Regions from separate parts of the Arthrobacter sp. B3I4 genome, predicted to be linked through region 3. Evidence: predicted binding sites of a transcription regulator. Region 3 holds the regulator's gene; each other region holds the start of a gene.

Evidence for each region. The regulator HrcA, encoded in region 3, represses chaperone genes, less so after heat shock. The targets are predictions, from matches to a motif close to TTNGCACTCGNNNNNNNCGAGTGCNAA.
Region 1: a site for HrcA is predicted at 3,149-3,175, ahead of groES (co-chaperone GroES). Genes of this name have one in related genera too.
Region 2: a site for HrcA is predicted at 4,060-4,086, ahead of QFZ61_RS07840 (FmdB family zinc ribbon protein). Genes of this name have one in related genera too.

What each region holds. Positions count from the first base shown of each region.
Region 1 is NZ_JAUSYK010000001.1:1,633,179-1,639,002, forward strand. Features, by position in the region: gene QFZ61_RS07735 (glycoside hydrolase family 3 protein) at 1-513, shown strand, start outside; gene QFZ61_RS07740 (shikimate 5-dehydrogenase) at 542-1,369, shown strand; gene QFZ61_RS07745 (class I SAM-dependent methyltransferase) at 1,410-2,636, opposite strand; gene QFZ61_RS07750 (hypothetical protein) at 2,693-3,106, shown strand; gene groES (co-chaperone GroES) at 3,331-3,627, shown strand; gene groL (chaperonin GroEL) at 3,705-5,315, shown strand; gene QFZ61_RS07765 (acyltransferase family protein) at 5,556-5,824, shown strand, end outside.
Region 2 is NZ_JAUSYK010000001.1:1,658,505-1,664,328, forward strand. Features, by position in the region: gene QFZ61_RS07830 (AAA family ATPase) at 1-2,767, shown strand, start outside; gene QFZ61_RS07835 (RcpC/CpaB family pilus assembly protein) at 2,805-3,371, opposite strand; gene QFZ61_RS07840 (FmdB family zinc ribbon protein) at 3,695-3,955, opposite strand; gene QFZ61_RS07845 (5-formyltetrahydrofolate cyclo-ligase) at 4,118-4,738, opposite strand; gene galU (UTP--glucose-1-phosphate uridylyltransferase GalU) at 4,860-5,765, shown strand; gene QFZ61_RS07855 (GNAT family N-acetyltransferase) at 5,770-5,824, shown strand, end outside.
Region 3 is NZ_JAUSYK010000001.1:2,475,001-2,480,824, reverse strand. Features, by position in the region: gene QFZ61_RS11840 (GerMN domain-containing protein) at 1-270, shown strand, start outside; gene QFZ61_RS11835 (16S rRNA (uracil(1498)-N(3))-methyltransferase) at 328-1,095, opposite strand; gene dnaJ (molecular chaperone DnaJ) at 1,098-2,225, opposite strand; gene hrcA (heat-inducible transcriptional repressor HrcA) at 2,306-3,319, opposite strand; gene QFZ61_RS11820 (DUF3097 domain-containing protein) at 3,556-4,404, shown strand; gene QFZ61_RS11815 (DUF4870 domain-containing protein) at 4,527-4,946, shown strand; gene hemW (radical SAM family heme chaperone HemW) at 5,027-5,824, opposite strand, start outside.

The DNA.
Region 1 (5,824 bases), 840 kb from region 3:
CGGACCGGCACCCTGCCGGCAGCACGCCTCAACGAGGCGGCGCAGCGGGTGGCAACGATGCAGCTCTGGCGGGGCCGCAGCCAGCCGGCACCGGCCAGGGCCCCCGGCAGCGGCTCGGCCCTGTCGGAGCAGGTCTCGCAGCAGGCCATCACCGTCCTGGCGGGGCCCTGCAACCGTCCGATCATCCCGGCCAGCGTCCGGGTCAGTGGCGGCTCAGAACAGGACCGGGCCCGGTTCGCAGCCGCGGCCAGGCGCGCCGGCATCGGCATCGGCGCCGGTCCGCTCGTCACGCTCATCGGATACGGCGGATCCCCCGCCACCGCCGACGTGGCGGTGTCGCTCGATGCGCCGTGGCCGCTGGAGAAGTCCGTCGCCCCGGCGAAAATCGCCCTGTACGGCCGGAGCCAGGAGGCCTTCGACGCCTTACTCGGCGTATTGGCCGGCGCAGCCGCTGCACCCGGGAAACTGCCGGTCGCCGTCGGGACGCAGGCTCCAGGGACGGGCTGCCCCTGAAGGGGGCCCGGTGGCGTTTAATGGTGCTGTGCCCATCCTGAATAAAGACATGACGCTCTGCATCTCGCTCTCGGCCCGGCCGAGCAACAACGGGACGCGGTTCCATAACCATCTCTATGAGCAGCTGGGCCTGAACTGGATCTACAAAGCCTTCGCGCCCGCGGACCTGGCGCAGGCAATCGCCGGGGTTCGGGGGCTGGGACTGCGCGGGTGCGCGGTGTCAATGCCTTACAAAGAGGACGTCATCGCCCTCGTGGATGTGATGGACCCGTCGGCAAAAGCCATCGATTCGGTCAACACCATCGTCAACGACGGCGGCACCCTGACGGCCTACAACACCGACTACACGGCGATCGAGCAGTTGCTGCAGCGCAACAGGATCCCTGCGGACTACTCGGTGTGGCTGCTGGGCGCCGGCGGCATGGCCAAGGCCACGGCGGCGGCGCTGCGCGACGCCGGTTTCCGGAACGTCACCATCATCGCCCGGAACGAGACGGCCGGCCGTGCGCTCGCTGAGCTTTACGGGTTCGCGTGGCGCGCGGCGGTCCCGGCCTCGAGTGAGGGTGCGGCGGACCTGCTCATCAACGTGACGCCGATCGGGATGGCGGGCGGGCCCGAGGCCGACGTGTTGGCTTTCCCGCAGGAAGCGGTGGACGCGGCGAAGGCCGTCTTCGACGTTGTGGCGCTGCCCGCCGAGACGCCACTGATCAAGGCCGCCCGGGCGGCCGGCAAGCCGGTGATCACCGGCGCCGAGGTCGCCACCATCCAGGCCCTTGAGCAGTTCGTGCTCTATACCGGCATCCGGCCCAGCGACGAACAGGTTCGGGCCGCCGAGGAGTTCATGCGCGCGCAGTAACCCGGCCGCGGACCGGCGGGGCCGCCGGAGAGCTGCAGTCCTAGACCGGTTGCACTGAGATGGCCACCCGCTCCTCGCCGATTCTGGTGAGGACCAGGGTGGCCGGCTTTTTGCCCGTGTCCCTGGCGTTCTTTCCGCCGGGGAGGAGTTGTTTGCGCAGTTCTTCCGGCGTGACCGACACGCCCCGCTTTTTGATCTCCAGGACGCCGATGCCGTTGTCCTTGACCCAGGCCTTGAGTGCCTTGACGTTGAACGGCATCACCTCCAGCACTTGGTACGCCCGGGCGAACGGGGTGTCGCCCAGCTCCGGCGCGCAGATGTAGGCAATGTGCTCGTCCAGCAGGTGCCCGCCCAGTTGGAGCGCAACGTCGGCCACCAGACCGGCGCGGATAATGGCCCCGTCCGGCTCGTACAGGTAGCCCTCCACCGGACCCACCGGGGCCGCCGGGCCGGCGTCGAAGTCCTCCGCACTGGTGAGTTCCGCGGCGCCCTGCGGGCCCAGGACCAGCGCGGCGCGGCGGATTCCGGGACGGCGCACCGCATTGAACCACAACGACACCTCGGTGACGTCCCCGCCCACGGAGACCCACTGCGCCTCGCAGTCCGCCGGCACCGACGCGTGCGGCATGCCGGGACCCATCTTCACGCCGACGGCGCGGCCGGACGCGGCCAGGGACTCTACGAAGGACAGCGGCGGGGAGAAATCTTCCGGGTCCCAAAGCCGCTTGGTGCCGGAGCTCGAGGTGGTCCGGCGGGCCGGATCGAGCCAGACGCCGTCGATGCCGTCGAGGGGCACGGCGGCGGCGTCGGCATGGACCACAGTGGCGTTGCGGAACGGGATCAGGTTCATGGTGGCGCACGCGGCGGTGGTTTCGTCCAGCTCCACGGCGGTGACTTTGAGGTCAAGGGAAGCCAGCGCCATCGCGTCGGCGCCCAGGCCGCAGCCCAGGTCCGCCACGTGGGTGATCCCGGCGGCGGCGAACCGCTGGGCGTGCCTGGCCGCGACGGTGAGCCGGGTGGCCTGCTCCAGCCCGGCGCGGGTGAAGATCATCTGCCGGGCAAATTCGCCGAACTTGGCTTCCGCCTTGGTCCGCAATCTCGACTGGGTCAGGGCGGCCGAGACCAGCTCGGGGGAGTGGCCCGCCTTCCGCAGCGAGGCGTTCAGCCGGAAGGCTTCCTCTTCGCGGTACGGACCCAGCGATGCCAGCAGTTCCCAGCCCTCCGGATTGAGCAGCGGCGCGATCTGGTCCTGCGTAGTCTCAGCCATGCAATCCAGCGTAGTTCAGGCGGGCAGCGGCCGGCACGCGCACTAGGCTGGACGGCATGGATGACAGGAACACGCACGACGTCGGCACGCCAGGAAACCCGGAGTCCGGGGGCGGGGAAAGCCGGGGCCGCCGCCAACTGTCCCGTTACGCCCGGCCCGCGCTCGTCGCCGGCAGTGTTGTCGCCGTCGTCTGTATCGCCCTGCTCGTCATTATCTTTTTCCTCGACTCTTTCAACGCGACCGTGTATTCCGTGGGCGGCAAGAACGTCCAGGACAGCACCGATGAAGCGCGGGCCATCCGCGGGACCTATGCCGCCGCCCGGGCGGGCGGCATCGTTTTCCTGGTCCTCGGGGCCGTGGCGGCCCTTGCCGGCGGGCTGCTGCTGTACCGCAACCGGAACAGTTCCCCGCGCATCGACGAAGACGACGACGGCCAGGACTGGGATTACGAAGACCTCGCCGGTCGGTAGCGGCCCGGAGCGCGCGCGGCGGCCTCCGCCCGGGGCGAACTTCTGGCACTCACCTTGACCGAGTGCTAACTCCTTACATAGAGTCGTCATTGGCACTCTCCCTAGGCGGGTGCTAACACCTGAAGCTTCACAGCCAGGCTGCGGCCGGCACCGCGACGACGGTCTGTACGCCTTGGCACCACAGCTTTAAAGTCCACGAATTTGCTGACGAAAAGGAGAGGTCCTTGTCGGTCTCTATTAAGCCTCTTGAGGATCGTATTGTTGTCCGCCCGCTCGAAGCCGAGCAGACCACGGCTTCCGGCCTGGTCATCCCGGACTCCGCCCAGGAGAAGCCGCAGGAAGGCGAAGTTGTTGCTGTAGGCCCCGGCCGCTTTGACGACAACGGCAACCGCGTTCCCGTCGACGTCGCTGAGGGCGACGTTGTCATCTACTCCAAGTACGGCGGAACCGAAGTTAAGACCGGCGGTGTCGAGTACCTCGTACTGTCCGCCCGCGACGTTCTGGCGATCGTCGTAAAGTAACTCCCTTGGACCCCGCGCGCCGCTCCTTCGCTCTGAACGGACGGCTGCGCGGGGTTCTGTCTTGAAAGGACAAAACCATGGCAAAGCAGCTCGCGTTTAACGACGCTGCCCGCCGGTCGCTCGAAGCCGGCATCGATAAGCTCGCCAACACGGTCAAGGTGACGCTCGGCCCGCGCGGCCGCAACGTCGTGCTGGACAAGAAGTGGGGCGCCCCCACGATCACCAACGACGGTGTCACCATCGCCCGCGAAGTCGAACTGGACGACCCGTACGAAAACCTCGGCGCCCAGCTCGCCAAGGAGGTCGCCACCAAGACCAACGACGTCGCCGGCGACGGCACTACCACCGCCACCGTACTGGCTCAGGCTCTGGTCAAGGAAGGCCTGCGCAACGTTGCTGCCGGTGCCGCCCCGGGCCAGATCAAGCGCGGCATCGAGGTTTCGGTCGAGGCCGTTGCCGCCCGCCTGCTGGAAAACGCCCGCCCGGTCGAGGGAACCCAGGTGGCCAACGTCGCCGCCATCTCCGCGCAGAGCGAAGAGGTCGGCGAGCTGCTGGCCGAGGCCTTCGGCAAGGTCGGCAAGGATGGTGTGATCACCATCGAGGAATCCTCCACGACGCAGACCGAACTGGTCCTCACCGAGGGCATGCAGTTCGACAAGGGCTACCTCTCCCCGTACTTCGTCACTGACGCCGAACGCCAGGAGGCAGTGCTCGAAGACGCCCTGATCCTGATCAACCAGGGCAAGATCTCCTCGGTCCAGGAATTCCTGCCGCTGCTGGAAAAGGCGCTGCAGAGCTCCAAGCCGCTCTTCATCATCGCCGAGGACGTCGACGGCGAAGCCCTCTCCACGCTGATCGTCAACCGCATCCGCGGCACCCTGAACGTCGTCGCCGTCAAGGCCCCGGGCTTCGGCGACCGCCGCAAGGCCATGCTGCAGGACATCGCGACCCTCACCGGTGCACAGGTCGTCTCGCCGGAACTGGGCCTCAGCCTGGACACCGTGGGCCTTGAGGTGCTGGGCACCGCCCGCCGCATCACCGTCACGAAGGACAACACCACCATCGTCGACGGCGCCGGTTCGGCAGAGGACGTAGCAGCCCGGGTCGCGCAGCTGCGCGCCGAGCTGACCCGCACCGACTCCGACTGGGACAAGGAAAAGCTGCAGGAGCGGCTTGCCAAGCTCGCCGGCGGCATCGGCGTGATCAAGGTCGGAGCTGCCACCGAAGTGGAGCTGAAGGAAAAGAAGCACCGCATCGAGGACGCCGTGTCCTCCACCCGCGCTGCCCTTGAAGAGGGCATCGTGGCCGGCGGCGGCTCCGCCCTCATCCACGCCCTCAAGGCGCTCGACGAGGATCCCGCCGTCCAGGCGCTCGACGGCGACGCGGCAGCCGCCGTGGGCATTGTGCGCCGGGCGCTGACCCAGCCGCTGCGCTGGATCGCCCAGAACGCGGGTTTCGACGGCTACGTCGTCGTCGCCAAGGTTGCTGAAGCCGAAGTCAACCAGGGCTTCAACGCCAAGACCGGCGATTATGAGGACCTGATCACCGCCGGCGTCATCGACCCCGTCAAGGTCACCCGCGCTGCCCTCCGCAACGCTGCCTCGATCGCCGCGCTGGTCCTCACCACCGAGACCCTCGTGGTGGAGAAGCCGGCCGAAGAGGACGAGCACGCAGGACACCAGCACTAAGACAGTCGATCAGGGACGTTCGGGCCTTCCGCCGGAACGTCCCTTTTCTGTGCCGCGCGCCGTTCCCTGCGCCGGTTGACGGCGTGCCCGGTTCAAAGGAACCGCACAGCTCGGCCTGCTTGAATCGGTAACCGCACGAGGGCGGCGATTGGTCAGAAGCAACAGGCCTTGGCTAAGATGGACGCTGCAGATTTCCGGGGTGCGCGGTCTTCCGTGACGTTCCCGGTGAGAGGTTACAAAATGAGGCAGCAAACAGGGCTTGAGGCGCCGGTCCCGGCAGCTGCCCCACCCAAGCCGGGCAGGAAGCCCGGTTTCAGGCCCGAGATCCAGGGCCTCCGCTCGCTGGCCGTCCTCATGGTCATGACGTACCACATCTGGTTCGGCCGCGTCTCCGGCGGGGTGGACGTGTTCTTGCTCGTCTCGGCCTTCCTCATGACTTTGCAGTTCGTCGGCCGCTACGACGACGGCCGCCCGACGGCACTGCTCAAACACTGGCTGCACCTCTTCCG
Region 2 (5,824 bases), 820 kb from region 3:
CCGCGAGGAACTGGCGGGGCGACTCCGCCGCGCTGCCGAGCTCGGCAGCTTTAGCCGCGCCTCGGCCCTGAGCCCGTGGCACGGCGCCCGGTTGCTGACCCGCAAGGAGACCCAGGAGGCGCAGCAGGTGGCGCGCTCCGTCGCGGAGAAGCTTCCGCAGCTGCGTGAACGGATGAACGGTGTCGCCGAGCATGCCGAAATCCGGCTCGGCGAAACCTTCACCGAGTGGGGTGACCAGATCGACCTGCTCGTCGCGGTCCGCGAAAGCCTGGACAAGTTCACCCCTGACATTTTCGACCGTCCGGTCCATGACCTGATCTCGGCCACCGCGCCGTCCTCCTGGCGCCGGGAGCGGAACATTGACATGCCGTCCATGCAGCGCTCGCGCCTGCGCCGTGTCGCGAAGGAATATGTCCGCCCCGGCGTGCACATCGCGGATCTGCACAGCTCCCTGGTTCTGGTTCAGGACCAGCGGGCAACCTGGGCAGACTATGCGACCAGCCAGCGCCACCCCGCAGTGCCCTCAGGCCTGGCCGAGATCAGCGGGCTGTACCGGGAACTGCGGTCCGAACTTGCCGAGCTGGGTGCCGCCCTTCGGCATACCCGCGACGGCGGTGCACTGCACGACACCCCGTACGACGAACTGGTGGACCGCCTGGACCGCCTCGTCGCGGACACCGGCACGCTCGAGACCCTGCCCGAGCGGACGCTGTTGATCGAAAACATGCGTGAGCACGGCCTCGCCGAGCTGCTCACCGACCTCGCCGAGCGAGAGGTGCCCGCTGAGTCCGTCGCTGCCGAGCTTGATCTGGCCTGGTGGCAGTCCGCGCTGGAAGCTATGATCAGCGGCGACGATTACCTGGCCATGTCCGACGGGGACGCGCTCCGCCAGCTCGAGGCAGAGTACCGGCTCGCGGACAATGCCCACATCGCCAGCGGTGCTGCCCGGCTGCGCTGGAAGCTGGCTGAACGGTGGCGCGCGGCCCTCAGCGAGTACCCCCGGCAGGCGGAGCTGCTGCGCAGCCTGCTCAAGGACGGGCGGGTAACGCCGGCTGCCCTGACCGCGCAGTCCGCGGAGCTCATCCCGATGCTGGTGCCGGTCTGGTCCGTCAGCCCGTACCTGCTGACCAGCCTGTTGCCGGCCGAACAACGCTTCGAAGCAGTTGTTATCCTCGACGCCGAGGCAACCTCGCTGCAGGCCGTTTTGCCGGCCGTGGCCCGTTCCGGCCAGGTCATTGCGTTCGGCGACGACAAGATCGCCAGCCCCCGCAGCTTTACCGTGGGCGTTGAACGGCTCGCCGCAGGGGAAAGCTCGCACCAGCGGGTGGAGAGCGCGTACCAGGCCTTGGCCGCCGTGCTGCCGGTCCGGAAACTCCGGACCGTCTACCGCGCCGTGGACGAGGACCTCGTGCGTCAACTGAGCAAGAATTTCTACGGCGGCGAACTTCGCCGCCTCCCGGAAGGCCAGTCGGCGACCGGCCTGGAGCGCGCCCTGACGGTGGAATACCTGCCCGACGGCACAGGTCTGCCCAGCGCGGACCAGGACGGCGTCGAATCGGTCATTGCCGAAGTCAACCGCGTGGTGGAACTGGTTTTTGAGCATGCACGGCTCCGGCCGCGCACGTCCCTGGCGGTGGTTACCGGCAGCCTGCGCCACGCCGCCCGCATCGGTGAGGCCATCCGGCTGCAGCTGCCGAACTACCCGCTGCTGGGCGGTTTCTTCACGGCCGGCACCGAGTCGTTCCGGGTCGTGGACCTGGAACGGGCCCAGGGTCTGGTCCGTGACCGGATCATCTTCTCGCCCGGGTACGGCCGCACACCCCACGGGCGCGCGCTGCACAGCCTCGGCCCGCTGTCCGTCGACGGCGGGCGCGCCAAGTTCGCGCTGGCCATGACCCGGGCGCGCCGTTCGCTGCATGTGCTCAGCTGCTTCCGCCCCGAAGACCTGGACGTGACCCGGCTTAGCCACGGTGCCGTGGACTTCTACGAACTCCTGGACCGCGAAATCGCGGGCAACTCCGACCTCGGCAGCCCGGCCTCCCGCGCCGCAGCGAGCGAGCAGTCCCTCGGTGCGGACCCGCTGGTGGCCGACCTCGGGGACCGGCTGCGCGCCCGCGGGGCGCGGGTCTGGCATCAGTACGACGGCGTCCTGGACATGGTGGCCGCGGCGGACCCGATGCACACCATCGGCCAGGACGATGCCGAGATCCCCAGCCCGGTGGCCATTGAGTCCGACGGCACCGAGCGGTACCGTCGGATGACGGTGCGGGAGCGCAGCCGTCTCCGCCCGCAGCTGCTGGAGCGGCTGGGCTGGCGGTACATGCCACTGTGGACCATAGAGGTGTTTACCGATCCCTCGGCCTGTGCCGACCGGATCGGCAGCTACCTCGGTTTGGAGAAGCCTGTGCCCGCGAGCCGGCTGCGCACCTCGCCCGGCTTCTCGGACGACATCGAGAACCTGAGCGGGGAAGACGCCCGGGACCTGGGCGGAAAGCCCGGCGTTTCGCGGCGCGGGGGAGCCCCGGACGCTCCCGCCCCACCCGAAGAGGCTATGAGCGACGAGGAGGCCGGCAGCGTGAACGCTGACCGCGATGAGCAGACCCGCAACCCGGACAAGCAGGGCCAAGAGCCGGTGCGCGCCGCAGCGCCTGAGGGAGTGCTGCCCAACAAAGCGGCGGAGGACGATCCGCGCCGCTGGGGCGACCAGCCCGGCAGCTACGACCACGACGCCTGGCTGCAGGAGCAGAAACCCCCGCACTGGGGCTAAGGCCGTGTAGCCGCACGGAAACGTCGCCTGCACCCGGCTAACCAACTCCCGGACCCACCAGCACAAAAAACAGTTTGCCCTGGGTGGATGCTCCGGCGAGTCTCCGCGCCTGGTCCGGGTCCGCTGCCACCACCATCAGCCCGTCAGCGTCTCCGGCGTCGAGCCACTGACCGGCCCTTCCTCCCTGTGCGGAGGTCCAGAGCACTGGAACTGCGGACGCGAGCACCTGAGAGGACGCTGCCTGCTCATAGCCGTTGCCGCTGGTCATCACCACGTTAACCAGTTGTCCCGGCGACACGAGCTGGACGGACGCCGGGTCCGCCATCCGCAGCGGTACGGCGCCCGCCCCGGACGGGCTCCCGGCCAGCAGCCCGGGTCCGACGAGCAGGGAGTCCGAGAGAAGCTGGCCCTGCCGCAGGGCGACCGCGAGCTGTTTCCCCGCCAGGGCCGTCTGCTCGAGGGAACCGCCGGGAAGAACCGCGGGCGGGACCCGGACCGCGGCAAAATCGCCGGCCGCTAGCGTCTTACCGGCGGGCAGATCCCGGGCCGCTGCCCAGGCCGACACCGTGGGGTCCGGCTGCGGCGTCAGTTGCTGGACTGCCATGCCTGCGGCGAGGCACAGCAGGAGGCTGACGGCAAGCCTGCGGTTCCGTCTGAGCCAGCGGCGGAGGCGCGGCCTGCGCGGGAGCGGAGGGAAAGCTCCGGGCCGTCCAGCGCTGCGCGGCGGCCGGGACAACCGCGAGCGGCCGGAGCGGCGCTGCCGGAAGGACGGCGACTCCTTGGCGGAAGCCGGGGCCGAAAAGGGTGGGCGGATCCTGCGGCGGGGCATGGAACCACGCTACGGAAGCTGCCCGGCCAGGTCAGTCGTGCGGATTGGCTATGTGGACAATCCGGTGCCCGGAGTGGGGCGCCGAAGAAGGACCTGCCCTAGTTGGCGGCGGCGGAGGGAGCCGGCGTCGGGGCAGCAGGTGCCGCCGGCGCGGGCGAGGGGGTCACGGCGCTGCCCTTGGAGTCCCGGGAGTCTGTCCGGTAGAAGCCCGAGCCCTTGAAGACGACGCCGACGCTGTTGAACTTCTTGCGCAGAGTTCCGTGGCATTCCGGGCAGGACGTCAGGGAGCTGTCGCTGAACGACTGCACGATCTCGAAGGCGTGGCTGCAGTCCTTGCAGGCGTATGCGTACGTGGGCACTAGGTTCCTCCTCTAGGACAAACGAGCAGGTCCCGTGCTGCTGTGGGCAGTTCGCCGTTCCCCGGTAAAGGTGAACGCTATCCGTCCGCCGAGAACAACCGGCGTTAGCAGTCGCAGGGCCTGAGTGCTAATTCTAGCACTCGCGTGTTGCAGCTGGGAAAGTCAGGGGAGCGGCACAAGACCGCCGGGCGTGAGGGCGGCGGCCACCTTGCGGTCAAAGGATTCGGCGGGAATGCTGCCTGCCGGCAGGATCTCGGTGTCATAGACAATGGCCGCTGTCGGCAGCGGGCCAGCCTCCTCAACGGCCCGGACCCAGGGCAAACCGGCGAGGGCCGCAAGGAACTTGTCGTAATAGCCGCCCCCCTGGCCGATCCTGTTGCCCGAACGGTCCAGTGCCGTAGCGGGTAGGAACACTCCGGCCGCGCCGAGCATGACGGAGCTGTCGAGCCGTTCACCTTCCGGCTCCTGGATCGGCGCGTAGCGGCTGCGGACAAAGCCCGAGGCAGGCGTCCAGTAGACCCAACTCAGCGTCAGCCCCGGTTCGCAGACCGGCAGCAGCACCCGGTGGCCGGCGTGGTGCAGCGCCACCAGCAGCGGCAGCGTGGGGGGCTCGACGCCGACGCCGAGGTAGGCGGCGAAGGTACCGGGCCCGCCGCCGGCGGCAGCGGACGCCCAGGCCGCGCCGTGGCCGGCCAGCGCCGCGCCGGCGGCATCCAGGTCGGCCTGTGTGAGGGCGGACCGGCGCTCCCGGTGCCGGGACCGGATGTCGTCCTTGAGGCTCACTGCAAGTCCTTTCGGCTCGGGAGGCAAGCTGCCCGCGGACCGGCAAGCTGCCCGCGGATCGGCCGCCATACCGGCGGGCGGCAATTACCTGAAGTTTTGCCCCCTCGGTTAGATTAGTCCAGTGATTACACCCAACGCCTCCGTTCGCAAGGCCGTCATCCCCGCTGCGGGCCTCGGCACCCGCTTCCTTCCCGCCACCAAGGCGATGCCGAAGGAGATGCTGCCTGTCGTGGACAAGCCGGCCATCCAGTATGTGGTTGAGGAAGCCGTGAACGTCGGCCTCAACGACGTCCTGATGATCACGGGCCGCAATAAGCGCGCCCTTGAGGATCACTTCGACCGGGTTCCGACGCTCGAGGCGGCGCTGGAGGCCAAGGGGGACACCGCCAAGCTCGAGTCCATCCAGGCCGCCAGCAACCTTGGCGACATTCACTACGTCCGCCAAGGCGACCCGATGGGCCTGGGCCACGCCGTGCTGCGCGCCAAACAACACGTGGGCTACGAACCGTTCGCCGTGCTGCTGGGCGATGACCTCATCGATGCCCGTGACGAACTGCTCAGCACCATGATTGAGGTTCAGGCAAAGACCGGGGGATCCGTCGTGGCCTTGATCGAGGTCGACCCCTCGCAGATCAGCGCGTACGGCTGCGCCGACGTCGAGGCGGTTGAGGGCGAGGACTACGTTCGGATCAACAAACTCGTAGAGAAGCCCTCTGCCGAGGAAGCCCCCTCGAACCTGGCGATCATCGGCCGTTACGTCCTCCACCCGGCCGTCTTCGAAGTTCTCGAGCGCACCGAGCCCGGCCGCGGTGGCGAAATCCAGCTCACCGACGCCCTGCAAGAACTGTCCGCCGGAGACGGCGAAGGTTACGGCGTGTACGGTGTGGTTTTCCGCGGCCGCCGCTACGACACCGGAGACAAGCTCAGCTACCTGAAGGCCTGCGTCCAGCTGGCCATCGACAGCGAGGACCTTGGCCCCGGCCTGCGTGACTGGCTGCCCGGCTTCGCTTCCAGCCTGACGAAATAGTCCCGTGGGGGGCAGCTTCACCTGGCCGGTGACCCTGGAGTGCGGCGAGCTCGTCCTGC
Region 3 (5,824 bases):
GGCCTGACCGAGGGAACGGTCAAGATCTCGGGCCGCAGCACGGTCCCGGGCGGGAAACTGCGCTGGGAGATCCTTCGCGCGGACGGTGCCGCCCGGACGCCCTACCTGACCGGCAACGTCACTGCTGGTGCCGACGCTGCCCAGCCCGGCCTGTTCAACTTCTCGCTGAACCTCGGCCGCGGCAATTACGAAGTGCGGGTTTCCCAGCTGGACCCCGAAGGCAAAGTGCAGGACCTGTACGTCGACACCCGCGGGTTCACGGTCAAGTAGGCACCGTCAACACCGAGCCACGGCCCGCGGCCGCGACGAACATCGACTGAAGCGGGCCTACCAGCGGCCCAGAATATCGCTGGCCAGGACGGTGGCAGCGGGCCCCGCCGTCGATGACCGGAGCACATGGTGGCCCAGCAGAGCGGTGACCGCGCCGGCGTCGCACAGCCGGGTGACCTCGCGGGGGCTGATTCCGCCTTCCGGTCCAACAATCAGGAGCACTTCACGGGGCCCCCCGCCGCCGGCGTCCCGCTGCCAGGCTTCCAGCACCTGCCGCAACGGCCGCACCGCGTCCTCGTGCAGGATCACCGCCAGGTCCGCGGCCGCCACGGCCGCCCGGAGGGACCCGCCGTCGACGGCGGCCCGGACCTCGGGGATCCACGCGCGCCGCGCCTGTTTCGCGGCTGCAGTCACCACGGACTGCCACTTGGCGTGCGCCTTGGCCGCGCGCTCCGGCTTCCACCGGACGATCGAGCGTTCCGCCTGCCACGGCACGACGGCATCAATCCCCAGTTCGGTGGCGGTTTCGGCGGCCAGTTCATCGCGGTCGCCCTTGGCCAGGGCCTGCACGAGGACCAGCCGGATCTCGGGCCGGGCCTCCGTGCTTACTTCGGCGCACTCCACTGTCAGTTCCGCGGGCGCGACGGCGGTGACGGTTCCGGTGATCCGCCGGCCAGCGCCGTCGGCGATGTCGACCGGCTCCCCCACGGCCAGGCGCTTGACCGTGACAGCGTGGCGGGCCTCGGCGCCGTCGAGCACGAAGCTGGAACCGGGGACCTGCTCATCCAGGGATCCCGCGGCGGTGAAGAAGACCGGGTTGCTCACCGCTACAGGTTACCGAGACGGTCCCGGAGCTTGGCGAAGACACCGCCGCTGGCGGCCAGCTTGCCCTCGGTGAACTGCTCGCCGCGGAGTTTGGCGAGCTGCCGCAACAGATCCTCCTGCGCCGAGTCGAGCTTGGCGGGGGTGTCCACCTGCAGATGGACCTTGAGGTCGCCGCGGCCGTAGCCGCGCAGGTGCGTCACGCCTAGGCCGCGCAACGTGATGATTTCACCGGACTGGGTACCGGCTTTGACACCGATTTCCTGCTCGCCGTCGAAGGTGTCCAGGGTCAGTTCGGTGCCCAGCGCCGCTGCGGTCATGGGGATGTTGAGGCTCGCGTGCAGGTCGTCGCCCTCGCGGACGTAGGTCGGGTCGTTGTTGACCCGGATTTCCACGTAGAGGTCACCGGAGGGGCCGCCGGCGGGGCCGGCCTCGCCCTGGCCGGAGAGCTGGATCCGGGTGCCGGTGGCGACGCCGGCGGGGACCTTCACGGTGAGCGAACGGCGGCTGCGGATCCGGCCCTGCCCGGCGCACTCGTTGCACGGATCCTTGATCACGGTGCCGAATCCCTCGCAGCTGCCGCAGGGCGCGCTGGTCATAACCTGGCCGAGGATGGAGCGCACCGCGCGCTGGACCTGGCCGCTGCCGCCGCAGATATCGCAGCGCTCGGGGTGGCTGCCCTCGCGGCAGCAGGAGCCCTCACAGGTGGGGCAGGTGACAGCGGTGTCCACTTCGAGCTTCTTGTTCACGCCGAAGACGGCGTCGCGCAGTTCGATCCGGACACTGATCAGCGCGTCCTGGCCGCGCCGGACCCGGGACGCGGGTCCGCCCTGGCCCCCGGCACCGCCGAAGAACGTTTCAAAGATGTCCTGGAAGGCGAAGCCCTGGCCGGCGTATCCGCCGCCGAAGCCGTTGTCGTTGCCGTTCTCGTTGCCGGTGGTGTCGTAGACCCTGCGCTTCTGCGGGTCGGACAGCACCTCGTAGGCGTGCGTGACGGCCTTGAAGCGCTCGGACGCATCGGGACCCGGGTTGACGTCCGGGTGCAGGGTCCGCGCCAGTTTGCGGTAAGCCTTCTTGATTTCTTCCCCGGTCGCTTCGCGGGAAACTCCAAGAACGTCATAGTGGCTGCTCAAAGTGTGTATCTCTTCCTGGTTGTACTGCCTGTGACGGGCAAACCTGTGTCGGTAAAACGGCTGTCGCCGGATTCGTGCCCTTAGGGGCCGAGAATCCTCGAGAGGTAACGGGCCACCGCGCGGACGGCCGCCATGGTGGTGGGATAGTCCATCCGGGTCGGCCCGAGCACCCCCACCTTGGCGGTAGCGTCCGGGCCGTAACCGGTGGCCACGACGGACGCTTCGGATAGCCCGTCGTAGGGGTTTTCCCGGCCGATGCTCACGGTCACCCCGCGGGGGTCCTCCGCCATGTCGCTGAGCAGGCGGAGCATCACCACCTGCTCTTCGAGAGCCTCCAGCACCGGGCCGATGCTGAGCGGGAAGTCCACGTTGGAACGAGCGAGGTTCGCGGTCCCGGCCATGACCATCCGCTCTTCCCGGCTGCTGGCGGCAAGGGACTCCAGTCCCCGCGCCAGCGCCTGGGCGGCGCCGCGGCGCGCCGCCGGGCAGCTGTCCACCACGCCCTGCAACGACTGCGGCAGCAGGTTCAGCGGGGTACCCGAAAGCCTGGCCAGGAACAGGGTCCGAAGCTCCGCGAGAGCGTCGTCGCCGAAGTCCTGGCCGACGTCGATCACCCGCTGCTCCACCTTGCCGGTGTCTGCAATCAGCACGGTGAGCACCTTGCGGGGGGCCAGCAGCACGAACTCGATGTGCCGGACCCGGGCCCGGCTCAGCAGCGGGTACTGCACCACGGCGACCTGGTTGGTCAGTTGCGAGAGCAGCCGTACCGTCCGGTCCAGCGCGTCGTCGAGGTCATCGGACCCCTCCAGCAGCGCCTGGATCGCCCGGCGCTCGGCCGGGGAGAGCGGCTTGACGGCCGAAATCTGGTCCACGAAGAGGCGGTAGCCCTTGTCGGTCGGAATCCGGCCGGCGCTGGTGTGCGGCGCCGTAATCAGGCCCTCGTCTTCCAGGGCGGCCATATCATTGCGGATCGTGGCGCTGGAAACGCCAAGGTGGTGCCGCTCCACCAGGGCCTTGGAGCCCACGGGTTCCCGGGAGTGCACGTAGTCTTCCACGATGGCGCGCAGCACTTCGAGTTTGCGTGGTTCGCTCACGCCGCACCTCCAATCGAGCCGTAACCGGTCCACCGGGCTTTCGGCCGGGCGCAAAAGTACCCGGCTGTTAGCACTCGGCATGCCTCAGTGCTAACAAGTCTAATATGAGTCGCGCCGTTGTTAGCATTGGATTCGCTGCTGGCGTGACCGCCGGGATGAGTGTTTCCGGGCACACGCGCGGTCCAGCAGTGTTCGGTTCTTTCAAAAATTTCCCAGTGCAAAGCAGTGTGTAGCCGATGTCGTACCAGAATTGGGGCCCGCAGGAGCTCTCCGCCCCCGCCAAGGCCCAGCTGCCCGAGATCCCGGTGGAACGCGGGATGGTGCTGGAGGATGTGCAGTCCGGCTGGGTCGGCGCGGTGACACGGGTGGAGAAGTCCGGCGGCATGCATCTCGTGGCGCTCGAGGACCGGCGCGGCAAGTCCCGGTCCTTCCGGCTGGGTTTCGGTTTCCTGCTGGAAGGCCGTCCGATCCGGCTGATGCCGCCCGCCCCGCGCGCTCCCGCCGGATCCGCCGGTGCGCGCACCGCCTCCGGCTCCGTCCGCGTTGCGGGGCAGCGAGCCCAGGTTGCCAAGGCGAGCCGGATCTGGGTGGAAGGCAAGCATGACGCCGAACTCGTCGAAAAGGTCTGGGGCGACGACCTCCGGGTGGAGGGAATCGTCGTCGAGCCGCTGCACGGCATTGACGACCTTGCCGCGGCGGTGAAGGAGTTCGGACCCGGTCCGGGCCGCCGGCTGGGCGTGCTGGTGGACCACCTCGTGCCGGACTCCAAGGAGTCCCGGATCGCCGACGCCGTCATGGCCTCACCCGGCGCCAGGGGCAACGTGCTGATCGTCGGGCATCCGTACGTGGATGTCTGGCAGGCCATCCGGCCGGCAGTGCTGGGCATCGAAGGGTGGCCCGTGATTCCGCGCGGGGTGGACTGGAAGACCGGCATCCTTACCGCCTTTGGCTGGCCGCACAGCACCAAGGAAGACATCGGTCTGGGCTGGCAGAAGCTGCTCGGCGCAGTCCGCAGCTACGCGGACCTCGAACCGTCCCTGCTGGGCCGGGTGGAAGAGGTCATCGACTTCCTGACGGCGCCCTAACCGGCGCCCCGTGCTCCAATCCGCCGCCTGACCAAGTATTCTTGGAGCGGCGGCCGCTGCACTATGTCGCGGCCGCGGCTCGTACGGGTACCAACGCATCACCGCAATCCAAAGGACGACACGTGGCAGAAGACGCTCGCGAACACACGGACCACCAGGCCGGCCACGGCCAGTCGCCGTACCATGGCGTCCCCGCGAATGCACTGCCGCTGACCGCCAGCGAAGACCGCCAGTGGGCTACCCTGGCGCACTTTGGCGGCATCCTCGGCTGCGTCCCAGCGCTGCTGATCTACTTGATCTTCAAGGACCGCGGCCCGTTCACAGCCCAGGAGTCGAAGGAAGCCCTGAACTTCACGCTGCCGCCCACGATCGCCGCGGTGGTCGCCAACCTGCTGGTGTTCGTTCCGGTGGTGGGCAACCTCTTCGCCGTGCTCGCCACCATCATCTGGATAGCCCTGGCATGCTTTTCCGTGGCGGCCGGCATCCACGTCAACCGCGGCCAGCCGCACCGCTACGAGTTCAACCTGCGCTGGATCAAGTAGCGCGAGCGGACACTTCCGGCCCGCGCGAACGGACACTTCCGGCCCGCCCGAACGGGCACGTCCGGCCCGCCCGAACGGACCTAGTCCGGCAGGATCCGGCGGACCACGGCGTCGGCGAGCAGCCTGCCCTTGAGGGTGAGCACGAGCCGGCCCTTGAACGCTTCGCCCGGATCCACCAGGCCATCGGCAATCAGACCGGCGACGGCGTGCCGTCCGGCATCCCCCAGCCCGCCGAGGGCCGGGATGTCCAGTCCCGTGACCAGCCGTGCCTCCAGCATGATGCGCTCCATGTTCCGGGTCCCGGCGTCGAGCGTTTCCCGGCCTGCGGCGGGTGACACGCCCGCCTGCAGCCGGCTGGCGTAGGCGGTGGGATGCTTGACGTTCCACCACCGCACCCCGCCCATGTGTGAGTGCGCGCCGGGGCCGACGCCCCACCAGTCGTCACCCCGCCAATAGGCAAGATTGTGCCGGCAGGCCTGCGCCGGGGTGCGGGCCCAGTTGCTGACCTCGTACCAGCCCAGTCCGGCGGCGGAGATGAGTTCGTCGGCCAATTCGTACTTGGCCGCGTGGTCGTCGTCGTCGATCCCCGGGACCTCGCCGCGGCGGATCTGCGCGGCGAGCTTGGTGCCCTCCTCGACGATCAGGGCGTAGGCGCTGATGTGGTCCGGGCGGTAGGACAGGGCCGTCTCCAGCGAGTGGCGCCAGTCCGCCAGGGACTCGCCGGGCGTGCCGTAGATCAGGTCGAGGCTGACGGCCAGCCCGACCTCCCGGGCCCATTCGACCACCAAGGGCACCCGGCTGGGCGTGTGGGTCCGGTCCAGGACCTTCAGGACGTGCGGCACGGCGGACTGCATCCCGAAGGACACCCGGGTGAAGCC